DNA from 2 places in the Candidatus Symbiopectobacterium sp. genome. Region 1 is predicted to be linked to the other one. Evidence: riboswitches for the same ligand, from Rfam matches in the RefSeq annotation. Region 1 holds a riboswitch; the other holds the start of a gene.

Region 1 (5,957 bases):
CAGCCTTCGGAGGCCAGCAGGACGGCTTTGATGCGATCACAAACACGCTTATCACGACTGGTGTCATGAAGGTGTTCGAGTTCGGCTTTTTGCTTGTCGGTACTAGATATCTTTATAGTGGGTGAGCATGATCTTCTTACCGCGTAAAATCAAGCATCTTCAATGATCACGGGTATATAGCCTTTCCCCTTTTTTGTCTGCACGGAATAGAGCATATCCGAACACTGGGTGCGCAGGTCGTCTTCGATAAAGCTGCCCGATACCATCGCCAGTGTACTGAAATCGCAGCGTTCACGTAGGTGAGGCGGCAAATGGATTTCCAGAAAGTCTCGGGCTACCGTGATATCGCCGAGGAATTTTTTGAACAGGGAGTCATGTTGGGAGAGTGAGGACGTTGTCATTGGCGCAGTATACCTTGCTCAGGTTACGGTATGCCATCGAAATCCCCGGCCCAACGAGCTGGGGCGGCTGTCAGTGCCTCTGTGCGAACTGCTCGAGTTCGGACTTGTGCCGGCGGTTCAGCGATGTCGGTATTTTTGGCGGTATTAATTTTAATTAACCAAAATAAGTCGATATAAATCAATATAATAATCATTGGGATACTATTGAGTGGGAAATTGCGGTTTAACGTAGAGGATTGCCCTGCAACGGTATTAAATCTGGCAGCATCATCTACATCGACCTCAGCGGAGAGGTCGTGTATTCAATGGGTTGATGTAGCATCAAACGTAGTACTCGCGTTCGATGTAAGTACCGATGATCCTATCGTGCATTTCGGATGATTTTGAATATCCCAGCGTCTTACGATTGAGCCGTTTCAATCGGTTACGCAGTGTCAGATTTTCACGCTCAATACGCTGTGTATACAGCTTGCCAACAATGTGTTTTGCTTTTGGAAGTGCGTCGTTGTAAGCACTGTAGCCATCCGTGCACCAAAACGCCACACTGAATCTCAAGAGCAGTTTCAGCAACTTATGCAGATTTTTCTTGCTGCAAGAGCCAAATGCATGAGCGATAATCTGCTTCAAACGCGGCTCCCATGCGTACCACAGCCAGCGCTCGTTCTTTGTTGCCAACAAATGACCACATCTCATCCACTTCGCAAATCAGTTAAATTTGCAGGTTATCCAGTGGCTGCGTTGTTACATTCCGCGGAGAAAGTTTTTTTAAAGTGCGCACGACGGCGTTTATACTAATATGTAGTGCCCGCGCAGTGTCACGAATACCCGCATTATTCATTGCCAAGTCAATGAGTTGGTCTGTCATTCACGGTTGGAAGGTACGATAGGCATAGTCGAGCCGGAAGGTGCGTTTGCATGACTGACAACGGTAACGCTGATGGCCACTTTTGCCATAACCGTGTTTTTCACAGGAGATGTCTGTTCACAAAACGGGCATCTTACATAAACTTTAGCCACTGTATTCCACATCCAAAACCGGATATGGTACACTGCAATCAACGTGTTGAATACACGACCCAATTCTCGTGCCGAAGATTCAGTATAACCATCGACATCCTTGAGTAAGTTGAGTGCTGTTTTTCTTTCTTTACCACTCAACCCAACTTTCAATATATTATCCAGCCTTTCGTTGAGATTTTCCTTGTAAAACTGATTGGTTCGTGTATTCAATAAGTTGATGTAGCATCAGACGTAGTGCTCGCGTTCGATGTAAGTACCGATGATCCTATCGTGCATTTCGGATGATTTTGAATATCCGAGCGTCTTGCGATTGAGCCGTTACAATCGGTTACGCAGTGTCAGATGTGCACACCCAATACGCTGTGTATACAGCTTGCTAACAATGTGTTTTACTTTTGGAAGTTCAATGACGTTCTCAACGGGGTGCAGGCCGTTTGTTGGCGATATCGCATTGTCAACGCACGGTATTTATGCTGAGAAAATACCCGTCGAACCTGATCCGGTTAATATCGGCGAAGGGATTTGAGAGTGCATTCGCCTGCCTCAAAGTCCTTTGCCACCCTAATATACCCAGGAGTGCAAAGTGTTGCAGTCGCTATTATCCCGTTTATTACTTGCTGTATTCGGCCTCTCTGCCGTGCTGTTCGGCTCTGCTGCCGCTAATACCAAGCCCGCATTGACCGTTTACACCTACTATTCCTTCGCGTCTGAATGGGGCCCCGGCCCGGCGATTAAAAAAGCCTTCGAAAAAGAGTGCGAGTGCGAATTAAATTTCGTCGCGCTGGAAGATGGCGTTGCCCTGTTGAACCGCTTGCGCATGGAAGGTAAAAACAGCAAAGCGGATATCGTGTTGGGGCTGGATAACAACCTGCTCAAGGCGGCAGCGGATACCGGGCTATTTACCCCAAACCACGTGAAAACCGCCGCGTTAACGCTGCCCGGCGGCTGGAACAACGCCACGTTCCTGCCTTACGATTACGGCTACTTCGCGTTCGTCTACAACAAAGACAAGCTAAAAAATCCACCGACCAGTCTTGATGCCTTGATCAACAGCGAGCAACCGCTGAAGGTCATTTATCAATACCCGCGCACCAGTACGCCGGGGCTGGGCCTGCTGCTGTGGATGCAAAAGGTGTATGGCGATAAAGCGCCTGACGCCTGGCAAAAACTGGCGCGTAAAACCGTTACCGTCACCAAAGGGTGGAGTGAGGCTTACGGTCTGTTCCTTAAAGGCGAAGCAGATCTGGTGCTGAGCTACACCACCTCTCCGGCCTATCACATTATCGAAGAGAAAAAGACTAACTACGCAGCGGCGCTGTTCAGCGAAGGCCACTATATGCAAGTTGAAGTTGCTGGGCAGTTGACCGCCAGCAAGCAGCCGGAACTCGCTAACCGCTTTATGCAGTTTATTCTCAGCCCGACGTTCCAAAGCCTGATGCCAACCGCCAACTGGATGTATCCGGTCACAGGCGTGGCACTGCCAGAAGGTTTCCAATCGCTGGCGCGCCCGGAAAAAGCGCTGTCCTTTAGCGCACAAGAGGTGGCAGACCTGCGTGGGCAGTGGATTCAGGCATGGCAACGCGCCGTCAGCCGCTGATCCCACACTGGCTCTGGCCTGGGCGGTTTGTCGCGGCATTGCTGGCAGGTGTTGCCCTGCTCGCGTTTGGCGCTCTCTGGCATCAGGCTCCTGATACCCCATGGCAGACGCTATGGGGTGACAGCTATGTATGGTACGTAGTGCGCTTTACCTTTTGGCAGGCATTGCTTTCGGCGCTACTCTCCACGCTGCCCGCCATTGTGCTGGCACGCGCCCTCTACCGCCGCCATTTCCCCGGCAGAACCTGGCTGTTGCGCCTGTGCGCCATGACGCTGGTGTTACCGGTGTTGGTGGCGGTATTTGGCATACTGCGCGTCTACGGGCGACAGGGCTGGCTGGCACAAGGCTTAAGCGCACTCGGCATCGACTACACCTTTTCCCCCTATGGCCTGCAAGGGATTCTGTTGGCCCATGTGTTCTTCAATCTGCCGCTGGCGACACGTCTGCTGTTGCAAGCCCTGGAGTCCATCTCCACGGAGCAGCGTCAGCTAGCGGCCCAGTTGTGCATGAATGCCTGGCAAACCTTTCGTCTCATTGAATGGCCGTGGTTACGGCGTCAAATCCTGCCCAGTGTGGCACTGATTTTCATGCTCTGCTTCGCCAGTTTTGCCACCGTACTCTCACTCGGTGGAGGCCCGCGCGCCACTACTATCGAATTGGCTATCTATCAGGCATTGAGCTTTGATTACGATCCTGCGCGTGCGGCTGGATTGGCACTGATCCAGATGGTCTGTTGTCTGGGGTTGGTGCTACTGAGCCAACGACTCGGATCGTGGTTCGCCGTGGGCAATACCCAGCAATTACGCTGGTGCAACCCACAGGATTCTCTGGCTGGACGGTTGGGCGATACCGTGATTATCGTTGCTGCGCTGTCATTGCTGCTGCCACCGTTGCTAGCCGTGGTGCTGGATGGTCTCAGTCCTGCGATGCTGGCGGTGCTCAAACAGCCCGCGCTGTGGCAAACGCTGTGGACATCCCTGCGTATCGCGCTCGGCGCAGGTGTGCTTTGCGTCATCCTGACCCTGATGCTGCTGTGGAGCAGCCGTGAGCTGAAACTGCGTCAGCAGCGGCTGGCCGGACAGTTGATGGACATCAGCGGCCTGCTAATTCTGGCGATGCCGGGCATTGTATTGGCGACAGGCTTTTTTCTTGTGCTTAACAACACCGTAGGGCTACCGACATCCCCCTATGGGCTGGTGGTCGCCACTAACGCGCTGATGGCCATCCCCTACGCGCTCAAGGTGTTGGAGAACCCGATGCTCGACATCGCTCAGCGCTATAATCTGTTGTGCCAATCTCTGGATATTCGCGGTTGGCACCGTCTTCGTCTGATTGAGTTGCGCGCGTTGCAACAACCGATCACGCAGGCGATGGCATTTGCCTGCGTACTCTCGGTGGGGGATTTCGGCATTATCGCCCTGTTTGGCAATGAGCAGTTCCGCACGTTGCCCTTCTATCTTTACCAACAAATTGGCGCTTATCGCAGCGCAGACGGTGCGGTAACCGCACTGCTGCTGATGCTGCTCTGTTTCGCGTTGTTTACCGTGATGGAGACATTGACCCTGTGGCAAAAACGGGCGGGCCGACATGCTGTCGTTGAATAAACTCACTTATCTCTATCAACAGGCCCCCATGCAGTTCGATGTCAACATCGCTGCGGGAGAGCGCGTTGCCCTGTTGGGGCCAAGCGGTGCGGGAAAAAGTACGCTGCTCAGCCTGATTGCCGGTTTTTTATTGCCGAACAGCGGCGAACTGTGGCTAAATGGCGACGATCATCGCTATACGCCGCCCGCCGAGCGCCCGGTGTCAATTCTGTTTCAGGAAAACAACCTGTTCCCACACCTGACGCTGGAGCAAAATATTGCGCTTGGCCTACACCCCGGTTTGCGTCTCACGGCAGCACAGCGTCAGGCATTGCACGCTATTGCAGAACACGTGGGCTTAAATAGCCTGATGCAGCGCCTGCCCGCGCAGGTGTCTGGCGGTCAACGCCAGCGCGCCGCATTGGCCCGCTGCCTGCTGCGCCAACGCCCTGTCCTGCTGCTGGATGAACCGTTCTCCGCGCTCGATCCGGCGCTGCGTCAGGATATGCTCACACTGGTTGATAGGGTGTGTGCAGAGCAGCAACTTACACTGCTGATGGTCACTCACAATCTGGATGACGCGTTGCGTATTGCTCCACGCAGTCTGCTGTTGGTCGATGGGAACATAGCCTACGATGGCCCCACGATGTCGCTGTGTGACGGCAGCAGCGAGGTGGCGCTGATACTGGGGATCAGCGCCACACGTGACCGATCGCCTACATATCGCGAAGACTCAACAGAGGATATTTTGTGAGCTGAATAAAATTTTCACTTTTTATTCCTTGTGGGTATTGCGCCTATTGCAACGCCCGTGCTTATATAAAACTGCTAATTAACTGACTGATTGACAGGATCACCGTGAGACACTCCGCTGCTATGACTTCTGCACTACTACACACCACGCATGTTGACGCGGTCGTTGTCGGCGACGCGCCCTAACGGGTTCCGAATTACAGCACGATTCCCAAACCCCGCCGGCGCAACCCGAGCGGGGTTTCTTGTTTTTACCTTCCCCGCTCCGAAAACGCACCGGCCCAGATGAAGGATATTACTATGCGTTATACCGGAGCACAGTTGATCGTCCTGCTGTTGGAACAGCAGGGTATCACCACGGTAGCGGGCATTCCCGGCGGGGCGGCACTGCCGCTGTATGATGCGCTGGGGCAGAGCACAACCATCCGCCATATTCTCGCCCGCCATGAGCAAGGGGTAGGATTTATCGCGCAGGGCATGGCACGAGCCAGCGGCAAAGCCGCCGTTTGTCTGGCCTCTAGCGGCCCGGGAGCAACTAACCTGCTTACCGCGATTGCTGATGCGAAACTCGATTCCATCCCTCTGGTGTGCATTACCGGTCAG
Region 2 (7,411 bases), on a different contig from region 1:
CAAGATCTCTTCGCCACGCCGGATCGCCACGATCACACACGGGGCGATTTGTGGGTAATACCGCTCTTTACACTGCTGACACAAGCACGCCAGCTCCGTTTTGCTGTGCACCATTTTCTTCCCGCAATAGCCGCAAAACTGGAGCGAACGATAAAACTCGACCAGTTGTACACCGCGTCCTGCCAGTTGAAACAGCGCCACGTCTTCATCCAGCAGTTGGCGTACAGAATCCATCTGCGACGTTTTCTGGTGACTGACCAGCCACACGCACTCCCCCTGCCACTCCCCTATCTGGCGTCCAACAATGCCTTCCAATCCGCACTGCGCCGCCGTGCCATACGGGAGCTTCCCTTCGGGTAGCCACACTTGACTATCATGGCTGACCACCCACCACCCACCACCCACCACCCATGCTCATCACCTTTTAATGTTTGTTCCATATCTTTTCTATTGCTCCACAGACACTCCACTGGCATTTTAACTGTCAGGGATATGGCAGAATTCCATTGTCACCGATTGTTCTTTCTTATCAATGCACGGAGTCAACAATGTTAAACCAATTACAAAGTCTGACTGAGTACGTTGGTGGCAATAATGCGTTAATAGACCAATGGCTACAAGCGCGCAAGCAACTTCTGATTGCCTATTACCATCTGGTCGGCATTAAGCCAAACAAAGATAAACACACCTCGCTCGATGAGCAGGCGCTGGATGATTTTTTCCACAACCTTGTGGACTATCTTTCCGCCTGCCATTTCCATGTCTATGAGCGCATCTTGCAAGAGGCAGTTGCACTGAGCGATCAAAAGCTGGCGCAAACGCACCGTCTGGCGCTGGCGTTACAGGCCAACACGCAATTCATTATGGATTTCTACGACAGCAGTCTGGCGACCGCCATCGATCACGACAACTGCATTGAGTTTCAGTAGGCGCTGTCAAGCGTCGGCGAAGCCATGGCGGAACGCTTTGCTCTGGAAGATCGATTGATTCACCTGGTCATTGATAAAGAATAACAGCATCGCCCCACCTTACATTTTGACAGTATCTCTCAGACGTCCTAAAGTGTTAGCGTTTTATTAACCTCATGGTAATGGGGTTATTGCTTGGTAAACAGCCGCTGTGCTGAATATCGGGCGTATCTTGTCGGAGTGCCTAGCGTGTTTATGTCCTACATAAACCGCAGGCTGAGACCGTTTATTCGGGATCCGCGGAACCTGATCAGGTTAAAACCTGCGAAGGGAACAAGAGTAATCCATTCTGTTTTGTCACCGTTATCAACGCCATGTTGTTACCGGCATAGCGCGTAAAATCGGGGCCAAGACAACCATAATTACTCCCTGCGAGCTCCAGACAAGCATTTTTCCTTAACCATAATCAGGAACATGCTATGTCTCAATCACCCGCTACAACGCCAAAAACCCCGTCTGGCCGTCCCGAAAAGCGCGAATCCTCCAAGGCGTTTATTCATAACTTGCGCGGCACCACCTTCCCTAACTCCACGCGTATCTACCTTACTGGGTCGCGCAGTGATATCCGTGTACCGATGCGGGAAATCTCCCTTAGCCCAACGCTGTTAGGTGGCGACAAAGACAATCCTCGCTATGAACCTAACGAAGCCGTGCCGGTGTATGACACGGCAGGGCCGTATGGCGATCCCGACGCACGTCCGGACGTGCGTACCGGGCTGGTCAAACTGCGTGCCGATTGGATTGCTGAACGTAACGACACCGAGCCACTTTCTGGCGTCAGTTCCCGTTTTACCCAGCAGCGATTGGCGGATGCAGGGTTAGATCACCTGCGCTTTGAACAGTTACCGCAGCCCAAACGTGCCCAGTCAGGCAAGTGCGTCACGCTGTTGCACTATGCGCACCAAGGGATCATAACGCCGGAAATGGAGTTTATCGCCATCCGCGAGAACATGGGACGTGAGCGTATTCGCAGCGAAGTGTTGCGCCACCACCACCCGGGACAAAGCTTTGGCGCGATCCTGCCGGACAACATCACCCCGGAATTTGTGCGCCAGGAAGTCGCCGCAGGCCGTGCCATCATCCCGTCCAACATCAATCACCCCGAATCTGAACCGATGATTATCGGGCGCAATTTTCTGGTCAAGGTGAACGCTAACATCGGCAACTCGGCGGTCACCTCGTCTATCGAGGAAGAGGTGGAAAAACTGGTCTGGTCCACGCTGTGGGGGGCCGATACCGTGATGGATCTCTCCACCGGACGCTATATTCACGAAACCCGCGAGTGGATACTGCGCAACAGCCCAGTACCAATTGGCACCGTTCCTATTTATCAGGCACTAGAGAAGGTCAATGGTGTGGCGGAAAACCTCACGTGGGAAATGTTCCGCGATACGCTGCTTGAGCAAGCAGAGCAAGGTGTTGATTACTTCACCATTCACGCGGGGGTGCTGCTGCGCTATGTGCCGATGACCGCACAGCGCCTGACCGGCATCGTATCGCGCGGCGGCTCCATCATGGCGAAGTGGTGCCTGTCGCACCATCAGGAGAACTTTCTTTACGTCCACTTCCGTGAAATCTGCGAGATTTGTGCAACCTACGATGTTGCCCTGTCGCTGGGCGATGGCTTGCGTCCCGGCTCCATTCAGGATGCCAACGATCAGGCACAGTTTTCCGAGCTGCATACCTTGGGTGAGTTGACCAACATCGCCTGGGAGTATGACGTGCAAGTGATGATTGAGGGGCCGGGGCATGTGCCGATGCAGATGATTCGCCGCAACATGACCGAAGAGTTGGAGCGATGCCACGAAGCGCCGTTCTATACATTGGGGCCGCTGACCACCGATATCGCACCCGGCTATGACCACTTCACTTCCGGTATCGGGGCCGCGATGATTGGCTGGTTCGGTTGCGCCATGCTCTGCTACGTTACACCGAAAGAACACCTTGGGCTGCCCAACAAAGAGGATGTGAAGCAGGGGCTTATCACCTACAAGATCGCCGCACATGCAGCCGATCTGGCGAAAGGACATCCCGGTGCGCAGATCCGCGATAACGCCATGTCCAAAGCACGCTTTGAGTTTCGTTGGGAAGACCAGTTCAATCTGGCGCTCGACCCGACAACCGCACACGCCTATCACGATGAAACCCTTCCGCAAGAATCCGGCAAAGTGGCACACTTCTGTTCCATGTGCGGCCCCAAATTCTGCTCGATGAAAATTTCGCAGGAAGTGATTGAATACGCTGCGAAAAATCCCACCCCAGCTGTGGAAGCGCAGCCGATAGAAGTCGGTCCAGTTCCGAGCGCGCGGCAGCGAGCTCTACCACAGTGCCACGACGCTGCTCGGGGAGGAAGCAAAATGAATCTGGCATTTCCCGCGACCGCCCCCCTGCTCGGACTTTATCCTGTAGTGGACAGTGTAACCTGGATCGAGCGCCTGCTCGGTGCTGGCGTAAAAACCATCCAGTTACGCATTAAGGACAACACTGCAGAACAAGCTGAGACCGCCATCATGCAGGCCATCGCGCTCGGGAAGGATTATCAGGCACGCTTGTTTATTAACGATTTTTGGCAACTGGCTGTCAAACATCGGGCATACGGCGTGCATCTGGGCCAAGAGGATCTGGATAGCGCCGATCTGGAGGCAATCCGCAATGCGGGGCTACGTTTGGGAATTTCAACCCACGACGACGTGGAACTGGCTCGCGCCGTAGCGCTCAAACCGTCTTATATCGCCCTCGGGCATATCTTCCCGACACAAACCAAAGAGATGCCCTCCGCTCCGCAGGGCGTGAGCGAATTGAAGCGTCACATTGACGTGCTACAAGGATGTTTCCCTACCGTGGCCATCGGCGGCATCAGTATTGACCGCGTACCGAACGTGCTGGCTACCGGCGTCGGCAGTATTGCAGTGGTCAGCGCAATCACGCAGGCCGCCGACTGGCGCCAGGCCACTGCCACCCTGCTTGGCCTGATTGAAAATCAGGAGGGTCATGATGCTTAACGATCCGGCACTGAGCGATCAAGAGTTCTTACGCTACAGCCGTCAATTGCTGCTGGAAGATATCGGCCCGGAAGGACAAGAAAGGCTAAAAAAATCCCGTGTGCTGCTGGTCGGCATGGGCGGGCTAGGCGCGCCCGCCGCGCTCTATCTCGCTGCCGCTGGAGTCGGCAGCTTGACGATCGCAGATGACGACCAACTGCATATTTCCAATCTACAACGGCAAATCCTCTATCGCACGCAGGATATTTCTCGCCCCAAAGCCACGCTCGCCAAACAGCAGCTCTTGGCACTCACCCCGTTAACAGAGGTGGTAACGCTCACTGAGCGTCTCGCAGGAACGGCCTTACACCACGCGGTTCAACAGGCCGATCTGGTGCTGGATTGCAGTGACAACATGACCACGCGCCATGCGGTGAACGCCGCTTGCGTTCAGCAGCAAACGCCGCTGGTCAGCGGCAGTGCGGTTGGTTTTAGCGGACAGTTGCTGGTGCTAACGCCCCCCTATCCACACTGCTGTTACGCCTGTCTCTATCCAGAAGCGACAGAACCGCAGCGTAACTGCCGCACCGCCGGTGTGCTCGGCCCAGTGGTCGGGGTCATCGGCACGCTTCAGGCGCTGGAAGCCATCAAGCTACTGGCGGGGTTGCCTTCCGCACTCAGCGGCAAGCTGTGCCTGTTTGATGGCAAGCAACAAAGCTGGCAAACCTTTCAGTTAAGCCGCTCGGCGTGCTGCCCAGTCTGTAAGGGTATCGCGGCATGAACATCACGCTGAACGACACCCCTATGGCGTGCGATGATGGCATTACGGTGGAAACCCTGCTGACGGTGTTGGATCGCTTGCAGCCCGGTACGGCGCTGGCGATAAACCAGACCATTGTTCCGCGTGACGAATGGGCGACACGACCCGTTTGCTCAGGCGACGATATTCTTATTTTTCAGGCTATCGCAGGGGGTTGATATGTTGCAGATTGCCGATACTCGCTTTTCTTCCCGGTTATTAACCGGAACAGGTAAATTCGCTACCGCCGAACTGATGCACGCAGCGTTGCAGGCTTCGGGTTCTCAGTTAGTCACGCTGGCCATGAAACGTGTTGACCTGAAAACCGGTAATGACGCCATCTTCGCACCGCTCAAGCAGCTTGGCGTGAAGCTCCTGCCCAATACTCAAGGGCAAAAACCGCAGATGAGGCTGTGTTCGCCGCACGGCTGGCGCGCGAAGCGCTGGGCACGCACTGGCTGAAACTGGAAATTCACCCCGATGCCAAATACCTGTTGCCCGACCCGATTGAAACCCTGCGCGCCGCTGAGCGCCTGGTCAAAGAGGGATTTGTGGTACTGCCTTACTGCGGCGCGGACCCGGTGCTGTGCAAACGACTGGAAGAGGCCGGTTGCGCCGCCGTGATGCCGTTGTGTGCACCTATCTGCTCCAATCAGGGACTGCAAACCAGCGATTTCCTTCGCACCATTATTGAGCAGGCCACAGTACCCTTCGTGGTTGACGCAGGTATTGGTGCCCCCAGCCACGCCACCGAGGCGCTGGAGATGGGGGCCGATGCGGTGCTGGTTAACACGGCCATTGCCGTGGCGTGCGACCCGGTGCAGATGGCTCACGCCTTTCGTTTAGCAGTAAACGCGGGCGAACGGGCACGCCACGCCGGATTATGCCAACGCCAGCATGTGGAGAGCGCCACCAGCCCGCTGACCGGCTTTCTTCATCAGATAACGTCGGAGGCGCAATCATGACGCGCGCTTTTCGTACTCGCTGGGAACAGCTCGATTGGGATGCCATCACTCTCGATATCAATAGCAAAACCGCACACGATGTGGAACGTGCTCTCACCGCAACCACGCTCTCTCGTGACGATATGATGGCACTGCTTTCCCCGGTAGCGCGGCACTATTTGGAACCGCTGGCTGCACGGGCTCAGCAGCTTACCCGGCAACGCTTCGGTAATACCGTGGGCTTTTATGTTCCGCTCTACCTGTCAAACCTGTGCGCCAATGACTGCACCTACTGTGGTTTCTCCATGAGCAACCACATCAAGAGCAACACCTTGAGAAATCCTGCGCGAGATTTCCGCCATCAAAGCGCTGGTGTTTGACAACCTGCTGCTGGTCACGGGGGAACATCAACGTAAAGTTGGCATGGATTATTTTCGCGACATGTTGCCACTGATTCAGCCACACTTCAGCGCACTAATGATGGAAGTGCAACCGATGGCGCAAGAGGATTACGCCGAGCTGAAAGGGCTGGGGCTGGACGGCGTGATGGTCTATCAGGAAACCTACCATCCGGTGACCTATCAGCAACATCACCTGCGCTGCAACAAGCAGGATTTTCATTGGCGCCTAGACACACCGTATCGTTTGGGCAGCGCCGAGATCGACAAGATCGGGTTCGGCGCGTTAATTGGCTTATCGCACAGTTGGCGCACCGACTGCTATATGGTGGCGGAACACTTGCTGTATTTGCAGCAAACCTACTGGCAGAGCCGTTACTCCATCTCGTTTCCGCGCCTGCGGCCCTGTGCGGGCGGCATCACACCCGCGTCGATCATGGACGAAGCGCAATTACTGCAAGTGATTTGCGCGTTCCGCCTGCTGGCGCCCGACGTAGAATTGTCGTTATCTACCCGAGAATCCCCCTATTTTCGCGATTACGTGGTGCCTATTGCCATCAACAGCATTAGTGCATTTTCCAAAACGCAGCCGGGAGGCTATGCAGACAATCGTTCCGAATTGGAGCAATTTCCCCCCCATGATAATCGCCGCCCGGAAGCCGTCGCACAGGCCGGCCTGCAACCGGTATGGAAAGACTGGGATGGATATTTGGGAAGGTAGTCGCGTCATCAACATAACGCTGGATAAAGGGGCGAATAATGCCACTATTCGGCGATAAAACGGCCAAACCATGCACCCTCTGTTTATCTTTCGCTACGTAACGTGATGATGTTGAATACCTTGATGCGTCGACCAAAAACGAATTGTTCCATTCGGTTTTGCCCTCGCTGCCGATACAGGGTGGCGCTGTCGCCCTGTATCGGCCCTTCTTCGACATACACCTAGGGTCTCTCATCGTATCTTCATGCAGCAGGTGTTCTGCATGCTCGCCAATCACGCGTAGCATCTGCTGCATCTCATCGGTTAACGGCAGACCGTAGTGCACGCGCATACAGTTGCGGTATTTGCCGGGCGCAGAGAACAACGAGCCAGAGGCTATCTGAATACCGGACTGACGTAACAAGCTATTCAGCCGCAACGTATCGAAGGTTTCAGGAAACTCAATACACATCAGAAATCCGCCTTGCGGTCGGCTAACACAGATTCCGCAGGGGAAATAGCGCCGCACCCAGCAGGTGAACGCATCGAGATTGCTTTTATAATAGGTACGCATCCGACGCACGTGGGGCTGATAGTGGCCCTGACGAATAAACTCTGCCA

Evidence for each region. Region 1 has a riboswitch for thiamine pyrophosphate ahead of thiB (thiamine ABC transporter substrate binding subunit). Riboswitches for the same ligand answer to the same signal wherever they lie in the genome.
Region 2: another riboswitch for thiamine pyrophosphate. It lies ahead of thiC (phosphomethylpyrimidine synthase ThiC); the one in region 1 lies ahead of thiB (thiamine ABC transporter substrate binding subunit).

The regions. Positions count from the first base shown of each region.
Region 1 is NZ_JAHWCO010000743.1:741-6,697, reverse strand. Features, by position in the region: partial or broken gene QZ506_RS21380 (IS630 family transposase) at 1-116, opposite strand, end outside; partial or broken gene QZ506_RS21375 (Rpn family recombination-promoting nuclease/putative transposase) at 159-401, opposite strand; partial or broken gene QZ506_RS21370 (IS1 family transposase) at 723-1,418, opposite strand; partial or broken gene QZ506_RS21365 (IS1 family transposase) at 1,647-1,823, opposite strand; TPP riboswitch at 1,831-1,960, shown strand; gene thiB (thiamine ABC transporter substrate binding subunit) at 2,005-3,018, shown strand; gene thiP (thiamine/thiamine pyrophosphate ABC transporter permease ThiP) at 2,994-4,622, shown strand; gene thiQ (thiamine ABC transporter ATP-binding protein ThiQ) at 4,606-5,355, shown strand; partial or broken gene QZ506_RS21345 (thiamine pyrophosphate-binding protein) at 5,655-5,957, shown strand, end outside.
Region 2 is NZ_JAHWCO010000003.1:284-7,694, forward strand. Features, by position in the region: partial or broken gene nudC (NAD(+) diphosphatase) at 1-440, opposite strand, end outside; partial or broken gene rsd (sigma D regulator) at 549-1,013, shown strand; TPP riboswitch at 1,135-1,258, shown strand; partial or broken gene thiC (phosphomethylpyrimidine synthase ThiC) at 1,388-3,329, shown strand; gene thiE (thiamine phosphate synthase) at 3,326-3,970, shown strand; gene QZ506_RS00080 (HesA/MoeB/ThiF family protein) at 3,963-4,730, shown strand; gene thiS (sulfur carrier protein ThiS) at 4,727-4,927, shown strand; partial or broken gene QZ506_RS00090 (thiazole synthase) at 4,929-5,713, shown strand; partial or broken gene thiH (2-iminoacetate synthase ThiH) at 5,710-6,811, shown strand; partial or broken gene QZ506_RS00100 (PLP-dependent aminotransferase family protein) at 7,080-7,411, opposite strand, start outside.